Regions from separate parts of the Sphingomonas sp. SP5 genome, predicted to be linked through region 2. Evidence: predicted binding sites of a transcription regulator. Region 2 holds the regulator's gene; each other region holds the start of a gene.
What was found. The regulator LexA, encoded in region 2, represses DNA repair genes until DNA is damaged. The targets are predictions, from matches to a motif close to GTTCCNCNCTTGTTCT.

Region 1 (4,664 bases), 100 kb from region 2:
GCGGCCTATGACGTTCCTGCCCCCGGGCTGCTGGGTTCGCGGAAGCGGGCGACGGATCGTCATCGCGATGGCGCTGACCGGCATCGCCGGTATCGCCGCGCCGGCGAGCGCCGACACCGCGCGCCTTGCCGACTATCTCAAGGCGCGCGCCGCCGATGCCGACGGGCGCACCGCCGCGGCGGTCGCCGGCTATGCGCGCGTCCTGGCGGCGACGCCGGCCAGCCCCGCGGTCGCGCTGCGCGCCTATCGCGAGGCGCTGGCCGCCGGCGATATCGCACTCGCCAGCCGCGCCGCCGCGGTGCTGCGCGGCACGCCCGAAGCCCCGGCCGATCTCGCGCTGCTGCCGCTCGCCACCGCCGCCGCGCGGGGCGACGGCGCGGGCGTGGAGGCGGCCACCGTCGCGCTCGGCCAGACTCCGCTCGCCGTATTGGCGCCATCGCTGCGCGCGTGGCTCGCTTATACGCAGGGTGCGGACGCCGGCCCTGCCATTGCCGCCGCCAATGCCGGCAAGAACCCGGTCGCCCAGCGGCTCGCCGCCGAAACCGTGGCGCTGATCCAGATCGCGCGCGGCGACACCGATCGCGGCCTCGCCACCGTGCAGGCGCTGCGCGAGACCGGTTCGCCGATCGACCTGCGCCTGTCCGCCGCGCAACTGCTGCTCGGGCGCGGCGAGGGCGAGGCGGCGCGCGCGCTGCTGGTCGGCGACGATCCCGCCTTCGCGGCACTGCGCACCGCAGCCGGCGCCAAACCGACCCTCGGCTATGGCGTCTCGCGCCTGCTCGGCCGCATCGCCGGCGACCTGGCCGATCAGGACGCCGCTACGCTGTCGATTGCGCTCTCCCGTACCGCGCTGATCGCCTATCCCGCGAACGATCGCGCCCGCCTGCTGCTGGCCCGCGCGCTGGCCGGGGAGGGGGCGGCAGCGGGGGACGGGTCCGCCGACGCCGCGCTCGCCGTGCTCGACGGTCTGCCCGCCGACAGCCCCTTCGCCGCCACCGGCGTCGCCAGCCGCATCGCCATCCTCACCGCCGCCGGGCGCGCGCCGGAGGCGCTGGCGCTGGCCCGCCGCGCCGCGGAGGCGAAGGGGGCGGGCGAGGGCGACTGGCAGCTCTATGCCGACCAGCTCGTCGCCGCCGGTCGCCATGCCGACGCCGTCCCCTGGTATCGCCGCATCGTCGATGCCGACCCGCAGGCGTGGTCGGCCTGGCTGCAATATGGCGGCGCGCTGGAGCAGGCGGGCGACTGGCCGAAGGGGCGCGAGGCGCTGGAAAAGGCGGTGGCGCTCGCCCCGCGCGAGCCGCTGGCGCTCAACTACCTCGGCTATGCCCAGGCCGAACGCGGCGTCGACGTCGCCGCCTCGATCGCCATGCTGGAACGCGCGCACGCGCTGAAACCGCGCGACCATTCGATCACCGATTCGCTCGGCTGGGCCTATTACCGCAACGGCGATGCCGCACGGGCGCTGCCGCTGATCGAGGCTGCGGCGGCGGGCGACCCGATCAATGCCGAGATCGGCGAGCATCTCGGCGATATCTACTGGACGCTCGGCCGCCGCTACGAGGCGCGCTACGCCTGGCGCGCCGCCGCGCTGACCGCGCCGCCCGCCGATGCGGCGCGGCTGTCCACCCGCATCGCGCGCGGCCTGCCCCGATCATGATCGCCGAACCCGCGCCCGCGAAGATCAACCTCGCGCTCCACGTCCGCCGCCGCCGCGCCGATGGCTATCACGACCTCGAAACGCTGTTCGCCTTCGCGCGCGACGGCGACACGGTGACGGTGGTGCCCGCCGCGGCGGACAGCTTCGCCATCACCGGCCCCTTCGCCGCCGTCTTGCACTCCTCCCCGGAACGGGGAGGGGAACCGGCGCAGCCGGTGGAGGGGCAGCCCCAAGCGCAAAACCTGGTGGTGAAAGCCGCAACCGCCTTCCGCGCCACCTTCGCCATTGCGCAACCCCACGCCATCACCCTCGACAAGCACCTGCCGATCGCCTCCGGCATCGGCGGTGGCTCGGCCGATGCGGCGGCGACGCTGCGAGCACTGGCGAGGCTCCACGCCATCGCGCCCGACGATCCGCGGCTGTTCGTCCTTGCCGAGGCGCTGGGCGCCGACGTGCCGGCCTGCCTCGACGGCCGCACCACGCTTGGCACCGGCAAGGGCGAGGCGTTGGTCGCGGTCGAGGGACTGGCGACCATGCCGCTGCTGCTCGTCAATCCGGGCGTTGCCGTGGGGACAGCAGCGGTGTTCGCCCGCTGGGACGGCATCGATCGCGGCGGCATCGCCGACGGGGGCGGGGTGATCGAGCGTGCCCTGGCCGGCCGCAACGACCTCCAGCCCCCCGCATTGCAGCTGGCGCCGGTGATCGCCGACGTGCTGACCCTGCTGGAGCAGGCGGACGGCGTCGTGCTCGCCCGCATGTCCGGCAGCGGCGCCACCTGCTTCGCGCTGTTCGAGGACGCCCGCGCCCGCGACGCGGCGGAAAAGGATGCGGCGACCCGCGGCTGGTGGACCCTCGCCACCACCCTCTCCTAAGTCCTCCCTCGGCGCAGCCGGGGGAGGGGGACCGCCCGCGAAGCGGGTGGTGGAGGGGGCGCCTCCGCAAGCACCAGTTGGAGAATAACACCTCCGTCGCCCCCACGCGCGCGATGATCGAAATCCAACAGTTCCCCTCTTGTTCCGACGGAACAAACATCGTACATACGGAACAGACGCGTTGCCCTCGGGCGGCGCTTGCTCTAGCGAGGGACCCTTCCGATGGCCGCCAATCTGAAAGTGATCGACACCGGCATGGCAACCGCAAACGCAGACCGTCAAAAGGCGCTCGACGCCGCGCTCGCGCAGATCGACCGCGCCTTCGGCAAGGGCTCGGCGATGAAGCTCGGCCAGAAGGAGGCGATGCAGGTCGAGGCGATCTCGACCGGGTCGCTCGGCCTCGACATCGCATTGGGCGTCGGTGGCTTGCCGCGCGGCCGCGTGATCGAGGTCTACGGCCCTGAATCTTCGGGCAAGACGACGCTTGCCCTGCACGTGATCGCCGAGGCGCAGAAGAACGGCGGCACCGCCGCCTTCGTCGACGCCGAACATGCGCTCGATCCCGTTTATGCCAAGAAGCTGGGCGTCAACATCGACGAACTGATCGTGTCGCAGCCCGACACCGGCGAACAGGCGCTGGAGATCACCGACACGCTGGTGCGCTCCAACGCGATCGACGTGCTGGTGGTCGATTCGGTCGCGGCGCTCGTGCCCCGCGCGGAAATCGAGGGCGAAATGGGCGACAGCCACGTCGGCCTGCAGGCGCGCCTGATGTCCCAGTCGCTGCGCAAGCTGACCGGCTCGATCAGCCGCTCGCGCTGCATGGTGATCTTCATCAACCAGCTGCGCATGAAGATCGGCGTGATGTACGGCAACCCGGAGACGACGACGGGCGGCAACGCGCTGAAGTTCTACGCCTCCGTCCGCCTCGACATCCGCCGCACCGGCGCGATCAAGGACCGCGAGGAGGTGACCGGCAACGCGACCCGCGTGAAGGTCGTCAAGAACAAGGTCGCACCGCCGTTCAAGCAGGTCGAATTCGACATCATGTACGGCGAAGGCATCTCCAAGATCGGCGAGATCCTCGATCTCGGCGTCAAGGCGGGCCTCGTCGAAAAGTCGGGCGCCTGGTTCAGCTACGACAGCGTCCGCATCGGCCAGGGCCGTGAGAACGCCAAGACCTACCTGCGCGAACATCCCGAGATGGCCGACCGCCTCGAAAAGGCGATCCGCCAGCGCACCGAAAAGGTCGCCGAGGAAATGATGACCGGCCCCGAAGAGGGCGACGACATCTGATGCATCGCGCGTCCGCTCAGGATGAGGGAAGGGCTCGCCGGGAACGGCGGGCCCTTTTCGCTTGGGGGCGCATTTCGACGGGGACGTGCCGTAAACTTTGGCAACTTCCGCGCCGTCGAGCGCCGGATGCCGGTAGTCGAAACCATTCCGCTGGCATCGGGCTCAGCCTCTCTCTTCCCCGCCGCAGGGCTATGGCTTGAGCGGCGAGGGGTTGCAGATGGTGTTTGTGAGGAGAGGAATTCCCGCACAGCCCCCGTCACCCCGGACGTGTTCCGGGGTCCACCGCGCCACGACCGTAAAGCTTTCGGCGCTTGGCGCGCCGTGGACCCCGGAACACGTCCGGGGTCAGCGACAGGAGACACGACCATGACGACCGCCAGCGACTGGAGTGCCCGCGTCGGCAGCGTCTGGGCAGAGGAGTGGCGGCGCACCGATCGCGCCTTCGCCGGCCTCGCGCCGCATCTCGACGCCGCGATCCGCGCCGCCGCACCCGCCGGCGCCTTCGCCGCGCTCGATATCGGTTGCGGCGCGGGCGCGACCGCAGCCGCGCTGGCCGCGACGCATCCGCAGGCGACCGTCACCGGCGTCGATCTCTCGCACGACCTGCTCGCCGTCGCGGCCGATCGCCACCGCGACCTGCCCAATCTCGCCTTCCGCCATGGCGACGCGCTCGACACCGCCGCCGCGCTCGCGCCGATCGACCTCCTCGTCTCGCGCCACGGCGTCATGTTCTTCGCCGATCCCGTCGACGCCTTCGCACGTCTCCACGCCGCGACGGCGGCGGGTGGCACGCTGGTGTTCAGCTGTTTCGCCGCCGTCGCCGACAATCCCTGGGCGAC
Region 2 (4,664 bases):
CCGCCGTCACCCGCCCGCGCGGCTTCCGCGCCGCGCTGGATGCGAAGCCCGGCCATGCGCTGATCTGCGAGATCAAGAAGGCAAGCCCGTCCAAGGGCCTGATCCGCGCCGACTTCGATCCGCCCGCCCATGCCCGCGCCTATCAGGCGGGGGGTGCCGCCTGCCTGTCGGTGCTGACCGACGAACAATGGTTCCAGGGCTGCGACGACTATCTGGTCGCCGCCCGCGCGGCCTGCGACCTGCCGGTGATCCGCAAGGACTTCATGGTCGATCCCTGGCAGGCGACGGAAAGCCGGTCGCTCGGCGCCGACGCGATCCTCATCATCGTCGCCGCGCTGCAGGACGGGCAGATGGCGGAGATCGAGGCGTCCGCACTCGAATGCGGCATGGACGTGCTGGTCGAGGTGCACGACGAGGCCGAGCTGGACCGCGCGCTGCGCCTCAAGTCGCGCCTGATCGGCGTCAACAACCGCGACCTGCGCGATTTCACCGTCGACTTCGCCCGCACCTACGAACTCGTCGGCAAGGCACCGGCCGGCTGCACCTTCGTCGCCGAAAGCGGGCTTGAAACCCGCGACGATCTCGACGCGATGGCCGCGCATGGCGTGCGCTGCTTCCTGATCGGCGAGGCGCTGATGCGCGCCGACGATGTCGAGGCGGCGACGCGGGCGCTGCTCGGATGAGCGGCCTCACCCATCTCGATGCCGACGGTGCCGCGCATATGGTCGATGTCGGCGACAAGGCGGCGACCAGCCGCCGTGCCGTCGCTACCGGCCATATCGCCGTCGCGCCCGACGCGCTGGCCGCGATCCGCGACGGCGCCGCGAAGAAGGGCGACGTGCTCGCCGTCGCGCGGGTCGCCGGCATCATGGCGGCGAAGCGCACCGCCGACCTCATTCCGCTCTGCCATCCCCTGCCCCTCACCCGCGTCACGCTCGACCTGACGCTGGACGACGCCGGCATCACCGCCACCGCCCTTGCCGCCACCGATGGCAAGACCGGGGTCGAGATGGAGGCGCTCACCGCCGTGTCGGTCGCGCTGCTGACCATCTACGACATGGCAAAGGCGATGGACCGCGCCATGACCATCGGCGGCATCCGCCTGCTGGAAAAGGCCGGCGGCGCCTCCGGCGACTGGCGCGCCTGAGCCGATGGCGCTGCTGCCGATCGCCGAGGCGCAGGCCCGGCTCTTCGCCCTCGCGACACCGGTGCCGGTGGAAGAGGTGCCGGTGACCGCCGCGCACGGCCGCTGGGCCGCCGCCGACGTGACCGCCCGCCGCACGCAGCCCGCCGCCGACCTGTCGGCGATGGACGGCTATGCGATCCGCTTCGCCGACCTGCCCGGCCCCTGGACGCTGATCGGCGAAAGCGCCGCCGGCCGCGCCTTCGCCGGCACGGTCGAGACGGGCGAGACGGTCCGCATCTTCACCGGCGCGGCACTGCCCGACGGTGCCGACACGGTGATGATCCAGGAGGAGGTGGCGGCGGCCGGCACCGCCATCCGCCTCGTCGGCGAAGGCCCGGCGACGCCGGGGCGCAACACCCGCCGCCGAGGGCTGGACTTTTCCGCCGGCGACCGCCTGATCGCCGCCGGCGACCGGCTGACCCCGGCGCGGATCGCCGTCGCCGCCACCGGTGGCCTCGCGACGCTTCCGGTGCGCCGCGGGGTGCGGGTCGCGATCTGCGCTACCGGCGACGAGCTGGTCGCACCCGGCGCTGCGGCGACCGACAGCGCCCTGCCCGAATCGAACCGCGCGATGCTCGCGGCGATGCTCGCCGACCTGCCGGTCGATGTGATCGACCTCGGCATCCTGCCCGACGATCTTGCGACACTGCGCGATGCCTTCGCAGGCACGGACGCCGACCTGCTCGTCACCACCGGCGGCGCGTCGGTCGGCGATCACGACCTCGTCCGCCCCGCCCTGGAGGCGGCGGGCGGCAGCATCGACTTCTGGCGGATCGCGCTCAGGCCGGGCAAGCCGATGATGGCCGGCCGGCTGGGGCCGATGACGGTGCTCGGCCTGCCCGGCAATCCGGTGTCCGCCTTCGTCACCGCCATCCTGTTCGTGAAGCCGCTGGTCGCGCACCTCGCCGGTGCCGCCGATCCGCTGCCCCGGCCCGCGCTCGCCGTCCTCGGCGAAGACCTGCCCGCCAATGGGCCGCGCACCGACTATCTGCGCGCCGAATTGCGCGACGGTCGCGCCTATGCCTCGACCATCCAGGACAGTTCGATGCTCCTCACCCTGGCCCGGTCGCATGCCCTGATCGTGCGGCCGGTCGCCGCCCCCCCGGCCCGTGCGGGCGACTCGGCGGAAATCCTGCTGATCGCTTGACGGGCGCCGGATTGTTCCCTAGAAGTTCCGCGTCTGTTCTGACGGGAAGGACCGCCATGCTTACGCGCAAGCAGCACGAGCTCGTGTGCTTCATCAACGACCGCCTCGAGGAAACGGGGATCTCCCCTTCGTTCGAGGAGATGAAGGAGGCATTGGACCTCAAGTCGAAATCCGGCGTCCATCGCCTCATCAGCGCGCTGGAGGAGCGGCATTTCATCCGCCGCCTGCCCAACCGCGCCCGCGCGCTGGAAGTGCTGCGCATGCCCGAACGTTCGGAGCGCAAGGCCACCGCCACGCCGGCCCCCGCGCCGGCGAAGACCGGCAACGTCCGCCCCGCGCCGCCCCCCGCCAACGACGTGGTCGAGATCCCGCTGCATGGCCGCATCGCCGCCGGCGTGCCGATCGAGGCGTTCGAGGGCAGCTCGATGCTCGCGGTGCCGGCCGCCCTGCTGGGCTCGGGCGAACATTATGCGCTGGAGGTATCGGGTGATTCGATGGTCGAGGCCGGCATCCTCGACGGCGATTACGCGTTGATCCGCCGCACCGACGTCGCCCGCGACGGCGAGATCGTCGTCGCGCTGATCGAGGACAGCGAAGCCACGCTCAAATATTTCCGCCGCGAAGGCGCGATGATCCGCCTCGATCCTGCCAACCGCGCCTACGAACCGCAGCGTTACGTGCCCGCGCACGTCCGCGTGCAAGGCAAGCTGTCGGGCATCCTGCGCCGCTACGACTGACGGTCGACACCCCCCTCGCCGGTGCGACTTTCGCGACCTTTGCACCGGCGACGACACCTGCACGGGTGTGACTTTTGTGACTTTTGAAATCAGCTAAAGTCCTGATTAAGCACGACATTACGTCGCACTCGTGCTGAGCCCGTCGAAGGAGAGGCGATTCTCATGACTTTAGCGCTGATCGACATCCAAGATAAGGGATTCCTTTCATCCTCCCCCGCCCAGGGGGGGGATTGAAGGTCGATTGGTCCTAAGCATGAGGACCGCATTCAAACCGTTCGTGCTGAGCCTGTCGAAGCACAGGTGAGACTCAGGCCCTCGCCACTAACACTTGCCCCCCTCGCTCCAGCAACCCGATCACCGCCCTACCCCGTCCCGCGGCGGCATGATCGTCGGCGGGACCAGCCACGGATGGCCATCGCCCGCCCGCCGCACCGTCGCGACACGGCCATTCGCCAGCGTCACCGCCACCCCGCCGGTCCGTCGCAGCACCGGCGCATCCAGCGTCAGCCAGCGCGGCCGGCACCCTCGCGGCAGCCGCCGCTCGCTGACCACGATGTCCGCCGCCCGGCACGCCGCGACCAGCGCCGGCCAGGGCACCGGGTAGGCGCTGCGCGTCGCCAGCACCCGCCAGCGACGCCCACCCGCCGCCAGATCGACCGCGCACAGGTCGCGGGTGCAGCGCGCCGCCGCCTGATCGGCGAGCAGCAGCGGCTCGCCCTCCACCCCGCCATTCTCGGCGAGCATGCCGCGCACATAGTCGCCGGCCCTATCGCGCAGCAGGGCAAGATCGGCGCCGAGCCGAACCGCCAGATGCCGCCCGTCGCCGGTCACCAGCACGTCGGGCGCCGGCGTGGCGAGCGCCCAGATGCCGCCCGCCAGCAGCGGCAGCAGCCCCAGCCGCCGCCATCGCGTCCGCCACAACACCAGCCACAGCCCGCCCGCGATCATCAGCGCAAAGGCGCCGGCCGGCATCGACGGCAGCGCCACCGAGGATCCCGGTGCCGCCGCCACCGCATGGGCGAGGCGCAGCAGCAACCGGATCGCAAGGTCGGCCAGCCACCACAGCGGCGCGCCCAGCCCCGCCACGTCGAGCAGCAGCGCCGTCGCCTCGATCGGCATGATGACGAACGTCGTCAGCGGGATCGCGATCAGGTTGGCCGCGGCGCCATACAGGCCCGCCTTGTGGAAGTGATAGGCGGCGATCGGCAGCAACGCCGCCTCCACCGCCACCCCGGTCAGCAGCAGCGATCCCAGCCCGCGCGCCATCCGGCGGCCGATCCGCTCCTCGCGTGGCTCGAACCAATGCCGCCCCCGCGGGTGCTCGTGCAGCGCGACGATGGCGGCGATGGCCGCGAACGATAGTTGAAAGCTCGGCCCGATCAGCGCCTGCGGCCACAGCAGCAGCACGACCATCGCGCCCGCCGCGACCAGTCGCAGCGTCACCGCCTCCCGCCCCATCGCGAGCGCCGCCAGCACCAGCAGCGCCGCGACGCAGGACCGGATCGTCGGCACCTGGCTGCCGGTCAGCAGCGTATAGCCGATCGCCGCCAGCGCACCGGCCGCACCGGCGACCAGCGGCAGCCGCACCCGGATC
Region 3 (4,664 bases), 220 kb from region 2:
GACGACGGGAACGCCGGCCGCCATCGCCTCGGTGGTGACGTTGCCGAAGGTTTCGGTGATCGAGGGGTTGAAGAACACGTCCATCGACGCGACCGCGCGGCCGAGGTCGTCGCCCGACTGGAAGCCGGCAAAGATCGCGCCCGGCGCCTGCGCCGCGAACCAGTCCTGCGCCGGCCCCTTGCCGACCACCAGCACCTTGTGCGGCACGCCGCGGCGGGTCAGCGCCTTCACCACCTTGGCGAAGACGTCGAGCCCCTTTTCCTTCACCAGCCGCCCGAGGAAGCCGACCGCGATCTCGTCGTCGCCGATGCCGAGGCTGCGCCGCCAGTCGAGGTCGCGCCGCTCGGGCCGGAAGCGATCATGGTCGATGCCGCGCGACCAGATGGTGATCGGCGTCGTCACCCCCCATTCGCGCAAGGCCGCGCCCATGCTGGGGCTGGGTGGCATGACCCGATCGACCCGGTTGTAAAAACGGGTCATGATCGCCTTGATCGCCGGTTCGACGAAGCCGATCCGGTAATAGCGGAAATAGGTTTCGAACCGCGTGTGGAACGAGGCGACGGAGGGCACGCCATGGCGCCGCGCCCAGGTGACCGCGCCGTGGTTGAGGAAATCGGGCGCCGAGACGTGGACGATGTTGGGCGCGAACGCCTCCAGGTCGGCGCGCGTCGCGCGCGGCAGGTAGCGGCCCAGCCGGTATTCCGCGCGGCCGCCCGGCATCGCGATGGCGGGAACGGACACCAGGTCGCCGGTCGGCGCAAAGGCGGGCGGATCGATCGTCGGCGAATAGACGCGCACGGCGACGCCGGCATCGAGCAGGTGGCGGACGAGAAGGTTCAGCGCCTGGTTGGCGCCATCGCGCGTGTAATTGTAATTGCCGCTGAACAGCGCGACACGAAGGTCCGACGGTTGCATGATGCGGGCGGCCATAGCGCCCGGATTGCGGCGTGACTATGTCGGCGCGGTCGATGGCAAGAAGGACAGATAGCGTGACCGACCTTTCCGCTTTTCCGATCCACCAGCGCTGGCCCGCGCAGCATCCCGATCGGCTCCAGCTCTATTCGCTGCCGACGCCCAACGGCGTCAAGGTGTCGATCATGCTGGAGGAGACCGGCCTGCCGTACGAGGTCCACAAGATCGATTTCGCGAAAGACGACCAGAAGTCGCCCGCCTTCCTGTCGCTCAACCCCAATGGCAAGATCCCGGCGATCGTCGATCCCGACGGGCCCGGCGGCCAGCCCTTCGGCCTGTTCGAAAGCGGCGCGATCCTGCTCTACCTCGCCGACAAGACCGGCCAATTCGTGCCGGTCGATCCCGCCGGGCGGTGGCAGGCGATCCAGTGGCTGATGTTCCAGATGGGCGGGGTCGGCCCGATGTTCGGGCAGGTCGGCTTCTTCCACAAGTTTGCCGGCAAGGACTATGAGGACAAGCGCCCGCGCGACCGCTACGTCGCCGAGGCGACGCGCCTGCTCGGCGTGATGGACACCGCGCTGGCCGGCAAGACGTGGTTCCTCGGCGACGATTATTCGATCGCCGACATATCCATGCTCGGCTGGGTCAACGGCCTCGTCGGCTTCTACGGCGCCGGCGACCTCGTCGGCTTCGACCGCTTCGCCAACGTGAAAGCATGGCTCGACCGCGGCCTTGCCCGACCCGCGGTGCAACGCGGCCTCAAGATCCCGGCGTAGAAGATCCTCCCCGCCACGGGGAGGTGGCGCCGCGCAGCGGCGACGGAGGGGGGCTTCCCCACGCGACACACTCGCGGAAAGTCCCCTCCACCAGCTTCGCTGGTCATCCTCCCCGTACCGGGGTGGATTTTTGTTCCCTAATCGTTCCAATTGTGCTACGGCGTGGCGCATGGCGAAGCCCCAGAAGCGTTACGTGTGTCAGGCCTGCGGATCGGTGTCGCACCGCTGGGCGGGGCAATGCGGCGACTGCGCCGAATGGAACACGCTGGTCGAGGAAGCAGGCGCCGTCGTCACGCCGTTCCAGGCGAAGCACAATCTGCAAAGCGGCGGCCGGTCGGTGCAGCTGGTCGGCCTCGACGCCGATATCGCGCTGCCCGAACGGATGGCGACGGGGATCGCCGAGCTCGACCGGGCGTTGGGCGGCGGTTTCGTGGAAGGATCGGCGACGCTGATCGGCGGCGATCCGGGCATCGGCAAATCGACGCTGCTGCTCCAGGCGGCGGCAAAGCTGGCGCTGGCGGGCAGGGGCGTCGCCTATGTTTCGGGCGAAGAGGCGGCCGATCAGGTGCGGCTGCGCGCCCGCCGCCTGGGGCTGGGCAATGCGCCGGTGCAGCTTGCCGCGGCGACCTCCACCCGCGACATCCTCACCACCTTGTCGATGGGGCCGCCGCCGGCGCTGCTGGTGATCGATTCGATCCAGACCATGCATTCCGACCTGATCGAGGGCGCGCCCGGTACCGTCAGCCAGGTGCGTGCCTCGGCGCAGGAGCTGATCCGCTTCGCCAAGGAACGCGGCACCGCGCTGGTGCTGGTCGGCCATGTCACCAAGGATGGCTCGATCGCCGGCCCGCGCGTGCTCGAACATATGGTCGACACCGTGCTGGCGTTCGAGGGCGAGCGCAGCCATCAGTATCGTATCCTGCGCAGCATCAAGAACCGGTTCGGCGGCACCGACGAGATCGGCGTCTTCGCGATGCAGAGCGAAGGGCTGGCGGAGGTGTCCAACCCTTCCGCGCTGTTCCTCACCCAGCGCGACGAGGGCGTCACCGGCACAACCGTGTTCCCGGCGCTGGAGGGCACGCGGCCGGTGCTGGTCGAAATCCAGGCACTGGTCGTCCGCCTCGCCAGCGGCGCGACGCCGCGGCGGGCGGTGGTGGGCTGGGACAGCGGCCGGCTGGCGATGATCCTGGCGGTGCTGGAGGCGCGCTGCGGGTTGAGCTTCTCCAGCGCCGAAGTCTATCTCAACATCGCCGGCGGCTACCGGGTGCAGGATCCGGCGGCGGATCTGGCGGTGGCGGCGGCGCTCGTCTCCGCGCTGTCGGAGCGGCCGGTGCCGGTCGACGCGGTGGCGTTCGGCGAGGTCGCGCTGTCGGGAGAGCTGCGCCCCGTCGCGCACGGCGCGCTGCGCCTCAAGGAGGCGGGCAAGCTCGGCTTCGAACGCGCGCTGGTGCCGACCGCGGTGACGAAGGACGACAGCCCGCTGCGGCTGACCGGGTTCCGCACGTTGGGCCAGTTCGTCGACCACCTGCTGGGGCGGGGGTGATGTCCGCCACCCCGTCGCGACACCCGCGGGGGTGAGACTTTTGTGACTTTCCGTCGATGACCGCACGGCCGGTCGAGCGGAGCGGCGGGGGCTAGCCCAATCCCCTTCGCCGCCTTATTCCGCACCCCATGGCGCTGACCGCACTCGATATCATCGTCCTCGTCGCCGTGCTGGGCGCGGCCCTGCTCGGATTGAAGCGGGGCTTCGTCACCGAAGTGCTGTCGCTGTTCGCCTGGGTGGCGATCGTCGCGATGCTGAAGCTGTTCCACGTCGCGCTCGCCGCCAAGCTGTCGAGCGTCGTCGGCACGCCCTCGGGCGCAGCGGTGGCGGCCTTCGTGGTGATCGCCGGCGCGACCTATGCGGGCGGCAAGCTCGTCGCCAGCGCGATCGGCAAGCGGACGCGCCAGTCGATCCTGGGGCCGGTCGACCGCGCCCTCGGATTCGGCTTCGGCGCGTTGAAGGGGCTCATCATCGCCAGCCTCGGCTTCCTCGTCGCGGCGCTGCTGGTCGATACCGCGCGCGGCGGCGCGGCGCACCGGCCCGAATGGATGACCACATCGCGCACCTATCCGCTGCTCAACGCCACCAGCGCCGGCATCGCCGATTTCGTCGATCGCCGCCGCCGCGGCCTGCCCGTCTTCGGATCGCGCCAGAGCCTGGAGACCGCCGACAATATGAGTGACGCGCGATGACCGTCTTCGCCCCCCCGCCGGAGATCATCCGGCTGGCGACGCAAAACCCCTGGCCCGCCCGCCTCGAAGGGGCACGCGGCACCGCCGAACGCCGCTCGCCGCTGTGCGGCAGCAAGGTGATCGTCGACGTCGATCTGGATGACGCGGGCCGCATCGCGGCGATCGGCACAAGGGTCAGCGCCTGCGCCTTCGGGCAGGCGGCATCGACGCTGATGGCCCGCCACGCGCTCGGCCGCAGCGTCGCCGACGTGGTCGCGATGCGCGACCAGCTCGCCGCCTGGATCGCCGGGCAGGGCGATGCGCCCGCCTGGCCCGAGATCGACCACCTGCGGCCCGACCGGCTGAACCTCACCCGGCAGGGATCGGTGCAGCTCGCCTTCCAGGCCCTCGCCGAGGCAGCGCTCGCCGCGCAGGAGGCCCATAGCCATGCATGAGGCGGCCGAAGGCGTATCGATGCTGCGCGACGGCATGATCCTGCTCGGCTTCGGCCTTGCCTTCGTGCTGCTGTTCCGCAAGCTCGGGCTCGGTGCGACGCTGGGCTTCCTCGTCGCCGGCGCCGTGGTCGGGCCGCACCTGCTCGGCCTCGTCGGCGATGCCGAATCGAAGATGGGCATCGCCGAGCTCGGCATCACCCTGCTGCTGTTCGTCGTCGGGCTGGAGCTCAATCCGACGCGGCTGTGGCGGATGAAGCAGGAGATCTTCGGCGTCGGCCTGATCCAGGTCGTCGCCTGCGGGCTGGCG

Region 1: a site for LexA is predicted at 2,660-2,675, ahead of recA (recombinase RecA). Genes of this name have one in related genera too.
Region 3: a site for LexA is predicted at 1,821-1,836, ahead of radA (DNA repair protein RadA). Genes of this name have one in related genera too.

Annotation. Positions count from the first base shown of each region.
Region 1 is NZ_JBZFLF010000001.1:734,025-738,688, reverse strand. It holds gene AC4GY7_RS03330 (tetratricopeptide repeat protein) at 8-1,657, shown strand; gene AC4GY7_RS03325 (4-(cytidine 5'-diphospho)-2-C-methyl-D-erythritol kinase) at 1,654-2,529, shown strand; gene recA (recombinase RecA) at 2,752-3,825, shown strand; gene AC4GY7_RS03315 (class I SAM-dependent methyltransferase) at 4,192-4,664, shown strand, end outside.
Region 2 is NZ_JBZFLF010000001.1:630,619-635,282, forward strand. It holds gene trpC (indole-3-glycerol phosphate synthase TrpC) at 1-683, shown strand, start outside; gene moaC (cyclic pyranopterin monophosphate synthase MoaC) at 680-1,147, shown strand; gene AC4GY7_RS02860 (molybdopterin molybdotransferase MoeA) at 1,152-2,333, shown strand; gene lexA (transcriptional repressor LexA) at 2,390-3,070, shown strand; gene AC4GY7_RS02870 (ComEC/Rec2 family competence protein) at 3,425-4,664, opposite strand, start outside.
Region 3 is NZ_JBZFLF010000001.1:409,180-413,843, reverse strand. It holds gene AC4GY7_RS01925 (glycosyltransferase family 4 protein) at 1-915, opposite strand, end outside; gene AC4GY7_RS01920 (glutathione S-transferase family protein) at 990-1,688, shown strand; gene radA (DNA repair protein RadA) at 1,858-3,231, shown strand; gene AC4GY7_RS01910 (CvpA family protein) at 3,360-3,923, shown strand; gene AC4GY7_RS01905 (iron-sulfur cluster assembly scaffold protein) at 3,920-4,357, shown strand; gene AC4GY7_RS01900 (cation:proton antiporter domain-containing protein) at 4,350-4,664, shown strand, end outside.